Regions from separate parts of the Shinella sp. OV683 genome, predicted to be linked through region 1. Evidence: riboswitches for the same ligand, from Rfam matches in the RefSeq annotation. Region 1 holds a riboswitch; the other holds the start of a gene.
The links. A riboswitch is a leader RNA that binds a small molecule or an ion and turns the genes downstream of it on or off. The one in region 1 is predicted to bind cobalamin.
Positions count from the first base shown of each region.

Region 2: linked by a shared signal. The riboswitch ahead of bluB (5,6-dimethylbenzimidazole synthase) and the one ahead of ACXHRN_RS08810 (ABC transporter ATP-binding protein) in region 1 are both predicted to bind cobalamin.

Region 1 covers NZ_CM173543.1:1,850,141-1,857,810, reverse strand. The annotation lists gene ACXHRN_RS08830 (class I SAM-dependent methyltransferase) at 1-622, shown strand, start outside; gene ACXHRN_RS08825 (mechanosensitive ion channel domain-containing protein) at 803-3,364, opposite strand; gene ACXHRN_RS08820 (FecCD family ABC transporter permease) at 3,478-4,497, opposite strand; gene ACXHRN_RS08815 (ABC transporter substrate-binding protein) at 4,552-5,511, opposite strand; gene ACXHRN_RS08810 (ABC transporter ATP-binding protein) at 5,508-6,329, opposite strand; cobalamin riboswitch at 6,558-6,770, opposite strand; gene ACXHRN_RS08805 (M10 family metallopeptidase C-terminal domain-containing protein) at 6,950-7,670, shown strand, end outside.
Region 2 covers NZ_CM173543.1:3,747,817-3,755,486, forward strand. The annotation lists gene ACXHRN_RS18155 (GGDEF domain-containing protein) at 1-241, shown strand, start outside; gene glyS (glycine--tRNA ligase subunit beta) at 390-2,594, shown strand; gene ACXHRN_RS18165 (transcriptional regulator) at 2,768-3,085, shown strand; gene ACXHRN_RS18170 (glycosyl transferase) at 3,088-3,606, opposite strand; gene ACXHRN_RS18175 (PA0069 family radical SAM protein) at 3,730-4,887, shown strand; gene rnhB (ribonuclease HII) at 5,058-5,708, shown strand; cobalamin riboswitch at 5,757-5,936, shown strand; gene bluB (5,6-dimethylbenzimidazole synthase) at 5,981-6,706, shown strand; gene ACXHRN_RS18190 (F0F1 ATP synthase subunit B) at 6,773-7,264, opposite strand; gene ACXHRN_RS18195 (F0F1 ATP synthase subunit B) at 7,279-7,670, opposite strand, start outside.

The sequences.
Region 1 (7,670 bases):
TGATCTGGGCTGCGGCGGAGGCCACGTCGCCTATACGATGGCGACCTATGCGAGGCAGGTCACGGCATCGGACCTGTCTGCCGACATGCTGTCGGCGGTCGCCGAGACTGCACGGTCGAGGGGTCTCAGCAACATCGAGACGGTCGAGGCATCCGCCCAGGATTTGCCCTTTAACGACGGCACATTCGATTTTCTCGGCTGTCGCTATTCCGCCCACCATTGGTTCGACATCGAGCAAGGCCTCCGTGAAGCGCGCCGTGTACTGCGGAAGGGCTCGACGGCGGTCTTCATCGACGTCTATTCGCCTGGTCGCCCGTTGCTGGATACCCATCTGCAGGCGATCGAACTGCTGCGCGACACGTCACATGTCCGCAACTATACGGCCGCGGAATGGACCAACATGCTGGCGCATGCCGGCTTCACGGTCAGCGCTACGAAGACTCGCCAGGTGCGGATGCATTTCGAGACCTGGATCGCCCGCATGGCGACACCGCCTGTCTACGAAAAGGCGATCCGGGCTTTGCAGGAAGCCGCGCCCGCCGAGGTCCGCGAGCATTTCGCCATCGAGGCCGACGGGTCGTTCATGCTCGACATGCTGATGGTCGAAGCTGTCGCGGCGTAAGGCACGTCAGACTACTGACAAAGTCTCCGTCGTCATCCTCGGGCTCGTCTCGAGGATCTGCCACCGTGAAATATAATCATCATTTTCAATTACTTAATGAGTCGAAGTAGATCCTCGCCACAAGGGCGAGGATGACGATGCGGGGCTGTACAGGTTTATCAACAAGCAGGTGAGCGCTGCTTAGCGCGCGTCATCCCCATCGCCATCATCGCGCGGGCCGTTGTCGGGTGTGTTGTCGCCGTCCGCATCGTAATTGTCATCTGACCGGTCGAGATCCCTTGCCTTGGCCTCGGCCTGCTTGCGGCTACGTTCACGTTGATGGCGGATGTTCCTCGCCGCTTCAGGTGAAAGCCCTTCGGTATCCTCCAACTCGCCCTCTCGTTCAAGCCGCACGCTAAGCTCGCGCCGCGGGAACGGAATCTCGATTCCCTCCTCCTTGAAACGCTCGAGGATGGCGATCCGCACGTCGTTGCGCACGGGACCACCATTGAGAATATCCGCCAGATAGAAACGCAGCTCGAATTCCAGCGCGAATTCGCCGAATCTGAGAAAGCTGACATTCGGCTCCGGCACCGTCAGGATTGTCGGATGCGCATTGGCGATTTCCATCAGGATTTCCATCACTTGGCGCGGATCGCTTTCATAGGCAACCGAAACCGCAACCTCGCTGCGCGCCAGCGAATTGCGCAGCGTCCAGTTGCCGACGGCAGCGTTGATCAGCTGCGAATTCGGCACGATGATCGACTGGTTCTGGAAGGTCTCGACTTCAGTGGCGCGCACGGAAATCCGGCGCACAAACCCCTCCGTCGGTCCCGCCACGATCCAGTCGCCGACCTTGAAGGGACGCTCGGCCAGCAGGATCAGGCCCGAGACGAAATTCTGCACGATCGTCTGCAAGCCAAAGCCGATACCGAGCGAGAGAGCACCGGCGACCAGCGCAAGGCTGGACAGGTTGATGCCCGCCGCGGAAATCCCGATCAGGCCGGCAAGCGCAATCCCGACATAGCCGAGTGCGGTGTTGACCGAGTTGCGCACGCCCATATCGACATGCGAGCGCGCCATGACATTGCGGTCCAGCCACTTCTGGAACCAGCGGGTGCCGAAATAGCCCGCCACGAACAGCAGCAGACCGACGAGAATGCCGAGCAATGATATGGTGATGTTGCCGATCTTGATCTCGGTAAACAGCCGCACGAACAGCGCCCAGATATCCTCGCTGCGAAATCCCCATTGCAGCATGATCAATGGCAGGCCGATGATCGTCACCAGAACATAGATCGCCAGGCCGATCACCAGCCCCAGCTGGTCGAGTTTGATGTCATCGAATTTGTGATTTTCGGCAAGACGATGCCCGGCCGCCGTGTCGCGGAAGACATTGTGCTTGGAGATTGCATGACCGGTGAGAAAGCCGATGTAGATTGTGATGAGAAGCGCACCGGTAATGACGATCTGCGTTGAGGCGAATTGCGCAAGCCCGATATAGCCGACCAGCGCAGTGATGATCAGCGCAATTCCGCCGATCAGGAAGACGACCCGGATGAAGCGAGGCCATGGGAGATCAGGGCCTCCCGCCGGGTCTCGCATCGGCCGCACGAAGGCCAGGGCGATCAACAGCAGGCCAATAATGACCGAGGACAGGAAGCCGCGGGCAACCGAGAGCGCAATTGGAGAATCGAGCGCTTCAGTCGCCTCGCCGGCAAGATAGCCGATGCCGTTGATCACGGCCATGATTGTCACGTAAGCGAGCAGGATCTGCGCCCCGCGGTCAGACACGTCGATCAACCGCCAGGCTGGCTTGCGCGGCGCCACGATCGATCGCGCCAGCTTGTAGACGAAGTAGATACCAGCGAGCACCCACATCAGTGCCTGGAATATCTGCGCGATATCCTGGCGCAGGACATTGAAGTAATTGAGCAGGAACAAGCTGGTAATCACAAAGCCCGCAGTGGCGATATTGGGAATGAGGGTCGACCAGAAGGCTCTGGAAAGCCGGGTGATGTAGGCAGGGTTTTCGTCCTGCTCTTCCCTGCGGATCAGCGGCGCAAACGCCCAGCGCACCAGCCACATGAAAATCATCGCCGCACCGAGCGACAAGAACAACGCCGAGAGCAAACTGCTGCGCTTGTAGTTCCACATGAAGTCCAGCGAAGAACTCGTCTTGGTGACCAGTTCCTGGCTCTCTCCGCGCGCTGCTTCGACAGTCTCTTCGAGCAATTGCGGCGTAACCTCGGTGCGGCGCAGCAGGGTCTCGGTGAAAAGCTTGCGCCTCAAATCACTGATATGGGTGGAGAGTTTCGTCGCAGCCGTGTCAAGCGCTTCACCATCCGTGAGGATAGTGTTCATCTGGGCCTTCTCGCCCTGCAGGCGCTTGCGGTCGCTGGAAAGGCCAGGATTCTCCACAGGCTGGCCTTCGTCAGGCGCCTTGCCGATCTCGTCCAGCCGCTTGGCGACCAGATTGTAGCGATGCTCGAGCGATCCCATCGCCGTCGAGATGGCCTTGCCGATGCTTTCGGCCTGTATCTTGAGCTTGGAGAGCTGCGCATCGGCGGTTGCCGCTTCATCGACCTTCTTCTGCAAGGCCTCCAGCGATTGGCCAGCCTTCTGAAGATCCGCCTTTACCTGCTCCTGCAATGCTGCGACAGCGGCGACGACCGCACTCTGCGACTCGCCATCTTCCTGCGCGAAGGCAGGCGTAGCGGTCGTCGCACCCAGTGCCAGCCAGCCGGCCAACAGCTGGATCATCAGGAGTTTCGTCACCGTCGTGAAGCTGTGCAAGTCTCAAGTCCTCGTCATCTGGTTGCCAGCGGCGCTGCCCGTTCATGAAAGAAAAGGCCCTGCACGGCAAGCAAAATCCGTCAGTCCGACCGGCTGAGGATCCAGATGAATGCCAACCCGCCCGCCAATCCCGTCACCACGCCGATCGGCATATCCTCGGGCGCCATGACGATGCGCGCCACGAGATCTGCCCAGATCAGCGTCAGTGCCCCCGTAAAGGCGGAAAGCGGCAACACCTTGGCATTGTCGCCACCGACCACCAGACGCACGAAATGCGGCACCATCAGCCCGACAAAGCCGATCGCGCCGGAAAATGCCACCATCACGCCGGTCAGCAGCGCAGTAACGACAAACAGCGTCATGCGAAACCGAACGACCGGAATGCCGAGCGTGGCTGCCGTCTCGTCGCCCATGGCAACCGCATTGAGCGCGCGTGCATGCGCCATCAGATAGGCCAGCGTCGCCCCGAGCACGACAGCGGGAAAAATGAGCTGCGGCCATTGCGCCAGACCCAGCCCGCCCAGCATCCAGAACACCACCGATTGGGCCGCGCGCGGATCGCCCATGAAAACCAGCAGGTTGGCGAGCGCCGTGAAGATGAAAGCCACCGCCACGCCTGCCAGAACCAATCGGTCCGCCTGCATGGAATTGGTGGCTCGCGCCACCAGGGGCACCGCCATGATGGCAATCAACGCGCCGCCGAAAGCAAATAGCGGGACGGTCAGCAATCCCAGGAACATGCCAGTATGCAGCAGCGCCAGCACAGCCCCGAACGCCGCCCCCGAGGACACGCCGAGCAGATGCGGATCGGCCAGCGGATTGCGCGTCAGCGGCTGCAGCACAGCCCCCGTCAACCCGAGCCCCGCCCCCACCAGCGCACCCAGCAGCACACGCGGAAACCGCACATCCCAGACGATGCTCTCGCGCCCAGCCGACCATGTCGCGGCGAATGTGCCGGGCGAGACCTTGTTGATGACGATCTGCCAGACGGTGACGAAAGGGATATCGGCGGCGCCGAGGGAAACGGCTGATGTAATGGAGAAGAGTGCGAGGAGGATGAGGATAAGCGAAATCAGAAAAGTCGGAAGGCGGCGGGACATCAACAGGTGCCCCACATCGGGGCCTTGCGCCCGGGTGTGCTCAGCATGCAGATCTCACGTCCCCTTCGGGTGAAACGCCCTGGCCAGCCGCGCGATCGCGTCGATATTGCGCGGGCCTGGCGTTGCCTCGACGTAATCGAGCACCACGAAACGATCGTTCTTCACCGCATCGATGTTTTTGAAGGCCGGATTGTTCTTCATGAAAGCGATCTTCTGTTCGGCCGTTACCTCGCCGTAGTTGACGATGACGATCACCTCCGGGTTCTTGTCGATCACGGGCTCCCAAGAGACTTCCGTCCAGCTCTTCTCCACATCGTCCATGATGTTGGTGCCGCCCGCCGCCTTGATCTCGGCAGTCGGAATGCCGAAGCGACCGGCCGTAAACGGCTTCTCCTCGCCGGAATCATAAACGAACACCCGTACCGGCCGGTCGATCTTGCCGATACCAGCCTCGATCCCGGCGAGCTGTTGGCGGTAGCCATCGACCAGTGTTTGCGCCCGATCCTCGACATGGAAGATCTTGCCGAGATTGATGAGATCGACATACATGTCGTCCATCGTGGGCTTGTTCTTCGCCATGATGTGGATGCAGCTTTCGGTGAGTTCATAGACCTTGATGCCGAGCGGCTCCATCGTCTCGGGCGTGACGTCTCCGCCCACCTTCATGCCGTAGTTCCAGCCCGCGAAATAGAAATCGGCATCGGCATTCAGCAACACTTCCTTGCTCGGATATTTCGGCGACAGCTCCGGCAGCTCCTTGACGCCCTCGCGTAATTTCGCATCAAGCGTCTTCCAGCCGGACACGCCGGTATAGCCGACCATATGGTCCTGCAGCTTCAGCGCCAGCATCATCTCGATGAGATTGACGTCATTGGCGATCGCCCGCTTCGGCACATCGGCAAAGGTGACATCGCGGTTACAGCTCTTGACGGTGACCGGCGCGGCGAGCGCAGAAGTGGCAAGAAAGACCAGCGCCGCGGCGCTCGCAAAAGCTAGAAAAGGCTTATAGATCACGCAATTGCTCCTATTTGTTCAGAGATTGTGTCAGAAAGCGAAAAGGTAAAACGAGCCTGCTTGCTCAAGCCGCCGGCATGCGCAGTCGCACTCACCCCGAAAGCCTGGGAAATGTTGCTCGCGGTGAGCACGTCACGCGGCTCGCCGAAGGCGACGAACCGGCCATGATCGATGATCGCCGCCTTGGTGGCGAAATCGGCGGCCAGATTGATGTCGTGCAAGGTGGTGATGATGGTGATGCCGAGCACCTTGATGCGCTCGATCACTTCAAGCTGATGGCGAATGTCGAGATGATTGGAGGGCTCATCGAGAACAAGCAGTTTGGGCGATTGGGCAAGCGCTCGCGCCACCAGCACCCGCTGCTTCTCACCGCCGGAAAGCGTAGAAAACTTGCGATCCTCCAATCCCTCAAGGCCGAGATGGCCCAGCGCATGCGCGGCATGCTGATGATCGGCGTCCGACCAGCGCGTATAGCCCTTGCGCCAGGGAATGCGCCCCATCAGCACGATATCGCGAACGCTGAAGGGAAAATTCGCCGGCGTCTCCTGCAACACCACAGCGATGATACGCGCCACGTCCGAGGGCGATTGCGCCCAGATGTCCTGTCCACCCAGTCGCACCATACCGGCATTCGGCTTGATGGCACGATAGAGGCAGCGCAGCAGCGTCGACTTGCCGGCGCCGTTCGGCCCGACGATCACCAGCCGATCACCGGGCGCCACCGAAAAGCTGATATCCCTGATCAGGCTGTCGCGTCGACGCGGTGCCCAGCTGAGACCCGTAACGTCGAGGCTGACTCCAGAGGTGACGCAACTCATCGGCCCCGCCCTCCGAGAACAGGTTCCATGCTGCGACCAGCCGCCAAGAGACGTCGATATGTCAGGTCATGCGGGGAGATCCGCAGCCGAAAGCGTGCGGTGAAATGATCTGCTCGATCCATGAAGTGCCTCCCGGAGCCTGTCCGGAGGCAAAATTCCATGCAGAGATGCGGACGCAAGGCGCCGTCCGCGCAACCATGTATTTTCCATCGGAACACCCCGTCCGTTGCGGTTTACGTCGAGATGGCAGGTCTCCTGGCTTGCGGGTCGCTGTCGGTTTGCGCCTTCCCGGCTTGCGCCAGTGGCAGAATGCAAACAGACTCACCGCTCACAGTTGCGGGGGCAGCCACGGAATAGGACCCCATTTGGGTCATCCCTACCGTGTTCCCTTTTCAGCCACCGCCCATTGTCTTGGCGGCAGCACCATCGCGGTCATCACTGCCATGCCCTGCCGGCGAAGACAAGATGAACTTCGAGGAATCTCATCCAGCATCCGCTTCATTCGCAATACGTTATGATATTACATAACGTCAATAGTCCTATGCGAATTTTAATGTTCCACGCACAGGTCCTGTTTACCCCTGCCCGATATCATCGCGGCACCATCCAGGGATCGCCGTATGCTGAAGTGGAACATCATCTCCGATCACAAGACCTACAGCACCGAGCGTTTCGAGCTGCTGGTTCTGCTCGAAGGCTCGACCTCACTGCCCTATGTGGATTCGGTGGGCGATGCGACCATCGGCATCGGCTTCAATCTGGTCTACAATCTCGACCCGGTGCTGAAAGCGATGATCGGCGCCAAGCACTGGAGCAACACATTGCGCGACCGGCTCGAGGCGCAGATCGACAAGGACTATTCGAGCGGCCAGAACACCACGCTTCGCGCCAATCTCGACAAGGTTATGGCCGACTGGCACAACAAGTACGACAGCGGCGTGCCGACGACCTTCGCATTCAAGAACGACGCCCAGATCACCAGGGCGCTCGATGCCATGGACGATGACTATGACGACCACATCGACAACTGGATCTCCGGAATTCCCGAATCCAGTGAACGGTCCGCCCTGTTCTCGTTGTGCTGGAATGCGCCCAGCATGCTCGGCCCAAAACTAAAAGCCGCGATCGAAAGCGGTGACCGCGCCGAAGCGTGGTATGAGATCCGCTACAATTCCCTGTCGAGCAGCCTGCCCGCCTCGGTCAAGCCAGCCATTGCCTATCGAAGATATGTCGAGGCCGACGAATTCAATCTCTACGACAGGGACGGCAGCGTTAGATATGCCGAGGCCGTCGAGACCGGCCAGATGCTCGCCAATCATCACGAGCGCATTCTCGGCTACG
Region 2 (7,670 bases), 1.9 Mb from region 1:
GGAGTTCGCTATCCTGCTGAAGGGTGCCACGCCAAGCGTGGCGAGAGATGTCGGGGAACGGCTGCTGGCAGAAGTGAACTGCGTGCCCTTCGAGATTGGGGATGTCCAGTTACAGGTCACCGTGAGTGTTGGTGGAGCGATGCGCGATTCTGATGAAGCCACCGTCGAAGCCACGGTTTCGCGCGCAGACAAGGCGCTCTATGCCGCCAAGAATGCCGGTCGCAACCGACTTGTCATTTAAGCCGCTTTTGCGATCCGAGCGATCGACATCAGGGACATCACCAGCGGCCTTACGCCAACCCGCACTGTCGCGAATTCCCGGATGACATTGACGCCGGAACTTGCTAGTTCCGGCTCCTGAAGTGATGTCCGACCGAAAGCTCTTTCCCATGCCCGATCTTCTGCTTGAACTCCGCTCCGAGGAAATCCCGGCCCGCATGCAGCGCAAGGCTGCCGGCGACCTCAAGAAGCTGCTCACGGATGCGCTGGTCGAGGCAGGACTGACCTATGAGGGTGCGCGCGAATATTGGACGCCGCGCCGGCTGACGCTGGATATTCGTGGCCTGACAGCCCGCTCCGCCGAAGTGCGCGAAGAAAAGAAGGGGCCGAGCACATCGGCACCGCAACAGGCGATCGACGGCTTTTTGCGCAGTGCCGGGCTCACCTCGCTCGACCAGGCAGAGACGCGCAACGCCCCGAAGAAGGGCGACTTCTACGTCGCCATCATTTCCAAACCGGGCCGCTCGACCGAAGAGATCATCACCGATGTGATGCCCGGCATCATCCGCAATTTCCCCTGGCCAAAAGCAATGCGCTCCGGCGCCGCTTCCGCCAGGCCCGGCAGCCTGCGCTGGGTGCGGCCGCTGCAATCGATCATCTGCACCTTTGGCGCGGAACACGACGAGCCCACTGTGATCCCCTTCGAGGTCGACGGCATCGTTGCGTCGAACATCACCTACGGCCACCGCTTCCATGCACCGGGCGCGATCACCGTCAAACGGTTCTCCGACTACGTTTCGAGCCTCGAAAAGGCCAAGGTCATTCTCGATGCCGAACGTCGCAAGGAGATCATCCTCACCGACGCCCGCAACATCACCTTCGCCTCCGGTCTTGAACTGGTCGAGGACGAAGGTCTGCTGGAAGAGGTCTCGGGCCTCGTCGAATATCCGCAAGTGCTGATGGGCACGTTTGAGGAAGACTACCTCAAGATCCCGGCTGAGATAATCCGCCTGACGATCAAGACCAACCAGAAGTGTTTCGTCGTCGCCAAGCCGGGCGCATCGGGCGAACACCTCGAACTGTCCAACCACTTCATCCTGATCGCCAACATCGAGGCCAAGGATGGCGGCGCGGAAATTGTCCACGGCAATGGCAAGGTCGTGCGTGCGCGTCTGTCGGATGCGCTGCATTTCTACAAGCGCGACCAGGGGGATCTGCCGGATCTTCAGGATCTCGCCGCATCGGCCGCCAAATTCGGCCTCGATCTCAAGAAGCCGCTCGACCAGCGGATGGCTAAGCTCGACTTCCTCAATGTCACGTTCCAGGCGAAGCTGGGCACCCAGGGCGCCCGCGTCGAACGCATTCGCGGCCTGGCGGCGGAACTCGCCAAAGTGACCAAGGCCGACCCGATCAAGGTTGATCGCGCCGCGGTACTTGCCAAGGCCGACCTGCGCACCGAAGCCGTCGGTGAATTCCCTGAGCTACAGGGCCTGATGGGCCGCAAATACGCGCTGCTGCAGGGCGAAGATACATCGGTGGCAGCAGCGATCGAAGAACACTGGAAGCCTAATGGCCCGTCCGACCGCGTGCCGACCGATCCGGTGTCTATCACAGTCGCACTCGCTGACAAGCTGGATACGCTGGTGGGCTTCTGGGCGATTGACGAAAAGCCGACCGGCTCGAAGGATCCCTATGCACTGAGAAGAGCGGCGCTGGGTGTGATTAGCTTGATTCTTGATAATCGCATCGATCTCGATATTCTGCTGGTCGCATTCCACCACGCGAAGCAATTTCCGGCATGTGATCCGGTCATGGTCTCCTTCGAACTTGCTGTATTTTTTGGGGAGCGGCTGAAAGTCCAGCTAAAGGATGATGGCATTCGCCCGGACTTCGTTGATGCTGTGCTCGATATGGGCACGCGGCGTGAACAGATGATGCCTGGTATGGAAAATACCAAGCGCATTTTGTCGATTACTCTTCGTGCACAGGCATTGGCAGCATTCATAAACACAGAAGACGGCAAGAACCTGCTGGCAGGCACCAAGCGCGCGACACAGCTGCTGGCCGCCGAGGAGAAGAAGGGCACCGTGGTCGCCGATCGCATCGATCTGTCGCTGCTGACGCTACCCGCCGAAAAGGCGCTGCATTCGGCCATCGTCGTGGCCTCGCAGGGTGCGGCAGAAGCCGTGGCCCGTGAAGACTTCGAAGGCGCAATGGAAGCACTCTCGAAGCTGCGCGGACCGGTCGACACGTTCTTCAACGATGTGCTCGTTAATGACGACAACGCCGATATCCGCGCCAACCGCCTGGCTCTGCTGGCGGCAATTCGCAGCGCGACGGGTGCGGTGGCGGATTTCTCGAAGATTTCGGGATGATACAAGTCCCGCGGCACCGCCGGTCTTGAGGTGTAGCGCGATGGCCACAGGCACCAGCGCGCTGCGATAATTCGCCCAGATAAGTTACATTTTTTTACAATGCTGCCGTGAATGCGACCAACTCGCACCTATATGTGCTGAGGATGAAATGATTTGCTCGCAGGATGATCGCGATGGCGCTGCCAAATGACGTTAAAAATACAATCAGGGCCCGCCTGCAGTCCGACTATGCGTTCCGGTTCGCGCTGCTGTCCGAAGCAGTCGAAGCGTTGTTGAGCAACGATCTGCTCACTGCAAAGAGCGTGTTGTGGGATTATATCGACGCCACGATCGGCTTTGCGGACCTCTCTTCGCAGACCGGATTGCCGGAGAAAAGCCTGATGTGGATGTTCAGCGAAAGCGGTAATCCGCGCGCAACAAGTCTGTTCAAGGTGCTGGCCGTGCTGCAGAAAACACAGGGCATCCACCTCGCGGTCGACGCGGCGGCCTAAGCCTAACGACCCTGCCGGATGACCCAGGCGGGGATCAGTTCCGAACGCAGTTTTTTCACCGATGATGCCCTGGCGAGCGCCGTCAGGTCCATGCCGGGCCGCGCGAGCGATGCAGCCTGGCGCTTTGGCATCAGGAAGCCGAGTTCCAGCACACCTGCCCTCGATGTCAGCCGCTTGAAGAACGGCCGGCGGAAGCGGCGCGACGGGGAAAAGCGCGCCGGCGACTTGCCAAGGGACGCATATTCGAGGATTTCCTCGATCCAGCCGGATTGCGGCCGCGCACCGGGTTCGAGCAGCATGACCCACTCGCCGCGCGCTGCGCGCAGCGTTTCGTGCAGGTCCCATTTCTCCAGGAATTTGCAGCCGGCGGCATCGGCGACGGCCGCCGAGCCATCGCGCGAACCGTGATCGAGTACGATCACGTCGCTCACCAATCCATCCACCGCACCCGACACCAGCACGGCGAGCGTATAGGCGAGTTCCGGCTCGTTATCCCGGCATTCCAGCAAAACAGTCAGCATTGCTTACCTTTAGAGGAAGGATTTGAAAAATGCGAGTCATGGATTTTGTTCTTGCAATGTTCTCTTTTTCACGATAGGAAAATAATCAGGACGAGGCAAGGAATCGCCTCACTGGAGACACCCATGATCAACATGTCGCTTGCGCGGCAGGCTGCTTTTGCGCCTGCCAATACGGCAGAGATTGCCGATAGTCTTCTCACCGAAAGCGGCCTCAGGATCGAGATCGACCGCCGTCGCGGGCGCGCTGCCGGCATCAATCCGGCAGGCCGCTTCGAGCCGCAGGAACGTGAAGTGCTCGACGATGGCTGGCAGACGCTGGAAAGCCTCGATCCATTCAAGACTGAAGTGCAGGTGGAAAAGCCGCGCAGCATCATCGCCCGCAACGACAGTCCGGACATCCCTTTCGACCGTTCGATCAATCCCTATCGCGGCTGCGAACATGGCTGCATCTATTGCTTCGCGCGGCCGACGCATTCCTATATGGGCCTGTCTGCAGGACTGGATTTCGAGGCCAAGCTGTTTGCCAAGCCGGACGCGGCCAGGCTTCTGGAGCGCGAGCTTTCCAAGCCGGGCTACAAGCCGAAGACGATTGCCATCGGCACCAACACCGATCCTTATCAGCCGATCGAGAAGGAATGGCGGATCATGCGGCAGATTCTCGAAGTGCTGGCCGCTGCCAACCATCCCGTTTCGATCGTGACGAAATCGGCGCTGATCATGCGCGACATCGATATTCTCAGCGGGATGGCCGAGCGCGGGCTTGCCAAGGTGGCGCTGTCGGTGACGACGCTCGACCGCAAGCTGGCGCGGCTGATGGAGCCGCGTGCCTCGACGCCCGCCCGGCGGCTGGAGGCGATCAGGGCGCTCAGTTCGGCCGGCGTGCCGACTGCTGTCATGGCTGCACCGATGATCCCGGCGCTCAACGATCACGAATTGGAGCGCATCCTCGATTCCGGCAAGGCGGCCGGTGCGACTGAGGCAAACTATATCCTGCTCAGGCTGCCGCTGGAGGTGAGTCCGTTGTTCCGCGACTGGCTGCTGAGGAATTATCCCGACCGCTACCGGCATGTGATGAGCCTGATACGTTCGATGCGCGGCGGCAAGGATTACGACGCCGAGTTCGGCAAGCGCATGAAGGGCGAAGGCCCCTATGCGTGGCAACTCAATCGCAGGTTCGAACTGGTGATGAAGAAGCTCGACATGCGCAGACGCGGCATTCAGCTGAATACCGATCTGTTCGTGCCGCCGAGTGGCGCAGGCGTGCAGCTCAGCCTGCTGTAACTGATTTAAAGCTCTTCAGCGCCCGGGCTCCATCCCTGCCCCGCGAGCACCGGCGCTGAATGACCGTGCGGCCCGCCATCCCCCGCCTTGGCCGGCCGCGCCCCTGTTCTGGAATGCCGCCCTCATTCCAGGACTTGCAGGGAATCGGGAGAACGTGTCAAACCACCCGCATGAAACGGCACGCTCTCACCGATTCCCTCCCCTTTCTGGAGGAAGACCCGCAGCCGACTTTCCTGATCGAGGAAGGCCTGGTGCGGGACGGATATGAATATGTCTGCGGTCTCGACGAAGCCGGCCGTGGGCCGCTTGCCGGTCCGGTGGTCGCCAGTGCGGTGATCCTCGACCCGCGCAACATTCCCGAGGGACTGCATGATTCCAAGCAGTTGACGGCCGCGAGGCGCGAAGAGCTGTTTGAATTGATTCTGGCGACGTCGGAAGTTGCCATTGCCTCGGTCAGTGCCGCCGAGATCGATAGGACCAACATTCTCAAGGCCAGCCTGGAGGCGATGCGCCGTGCCGCACATTCGTTGCACCGTCGACCGAAGTTTGCGCTGATCGACGGCCGCGATGTCGCACCCGGCCTGCCCTGTCCGGCCAAAGCGCTAGTGAAGGGCGATGCCCGCTCCTTCTCGATCGCAGCTGCCTCGATCGTCGCCAAAGTGACGCGCGACCGGATCATGGCCGCAGCCGGCAATCGCTTTCCGGGTTACGGCTTCGAGTTCCATGCCGGCTATGCCACCGAGTTCCATCGCAACGCCATTGTAGAACTCGGCCCCTGTGGCATCCACAGGATGACATTCCGGCCACTGCGCAAGGATTGATCGCGTCATAAGGCGCCGCCGGCAGATTGCCCTTCCAGTCTCAAACCTGCTAGACAACAATTGTTCGGTGCCCATGTGAATGGGAGAATCGGGAAGCGGGTGCAAATCCCGCGCGTGCCCAACGCTGTAAGGGGGACGGAGTTCGCTGATATGCCACTGGGAAACCGGGAAGGCGGCGATCTCCGGATGAACCCGAGCCAGAAGACCGGCCGGACATATCAGGCTTGAAAGCGCGGACGGCTTTCACAGCAGCCAATTGTCGGGGTAAGACAATGCAAGGCAATCATGCGCGCCATCTTTCGATGGCCGGTCCATTTTCCGAATCCGAGACGGCGGCCGTCTATCGCGCCATTCATTCGCGCCGAGACGTGCGGAATGAATTCCTAGCCGATCCCGTGCCGGACGCGGTGATCCAACGGCTGCTGACGGCAGCCCATGCCGCGCCATCGGTGGGCTATATGCAGCCGTGGAATTTCATGCTGATCCGCGACGAGGCCAATCGCGAGGCGGTCCACAAGATCTTCCAGGATGCCAACGACGAGGCGGCCGACCAATTGCAGGGCGATCAGAAGCGCAGCTACATGGCGCTTAAGCTCGAAGGAATTCTCAAAGCGCCATTGAACATCTGCATCACCTGCGATCGCAAGCGCGGCGGCGATTTCGTGCTGGGTCGCACCCACAATCCGCAGATGGATCTCTACAGCACCGTTTGCGCGGTGCAGAATTTCTGGCTCGCGGCGCGGGCCGAAGGGATCGGTGTCGGCTGGGTCAGCATCTTCGATCACGAGCGGCTGAAACAGCATCTCGGCGTTCCAGACAGCGTCGAGATCGTCGCCTATCTCTGTGTCGGCTATGTCGATCAGCTCTACGTCAAACCCGAACTGGCCGTGAAAGGCTGGCGTGAGAAGATCGCGCTGGAAAAGCTGATCTTTGAGGAACGCTGGCCGGAAGCCTCTCATGTCCTGGGGTTCTACCGAGAAATCGCCTGCAGGACGTAAAACGGCAAGAAAAACCCCGCCTTGCGGACAGGGCGGGGTCAGTTCATTTCCAGAACCAGATCGAGATCAGTTCAGGCGGGTCTTCACCTGGCTGACGGCGTCGTTGAACAGGCCACCGGAGATCTTGCTGTCGACATTGCTCGAGATCAGTTTCTCGGCGGCAGCGACTGCCAGATCGACAGCTGCGGCGCGCACGGCGTTCACAGCTTCGGTCTCGGCGTGCTTAATCTTCTGCTCGGAAAGCGCCGTGCGACGGGCTACATATTCCGCTGTTTTCTGCTTGGCATCCGCTGCGATCAGGTCGGCCTCGCGCTTGGCGGCGGCAACGATCTCGGCAGCTTCCGCTTCCGCATCCTTGCGCTTCTTCTGGTATTCAGCCAGAAGCGCCTGGGCTTCGTCACGAAGCTGCTTGGCAGAATTGAGTTCGCCTGCGATCTTGCCGGCGCGCTCGTCGAGGCTCTTGGTGATCAGGTTCGGAACCTTGAGGTAAAAGATTACCCCGAGGAAAATGACCAGTGCCACCTGTGCCCAAAGCTGGGCCCATGCTGTTGCATCCATGATGAACCCTCCGGTCAGCCCTTGACAGCCTTGACCGCAGACGCGGCATCGGCCTTGGTTACACTTACACCAGTCAACTGCTCGACGATTTCCGCGGCAGTGTCTTGGGCGACGGTTTCGACCTCGGAAAGCGCCCTGGTCTTGATCTCGGCGATGCTGGCTTCAGCACCGGCAATTTTCTTGGCCAGATCGGCTTCGAGCGCGGTGCGCTCCGCACTGGCCTTGGCCTTTTCAGCATCGCGTGCCTGAGCAGCGATCGCCTGTGCCTTGGCGCGGGCCTCGGCCAGTTCCTGCTGGTATTTCGCAACGGCAGCGTCGGCCTCGATCTTCATACGATTCGCTTCGGCGAGATCGGCAGAAATGCGTCCTTCGCGTACGGCGATGATGCCGCTGAGGCGCGGGGTCA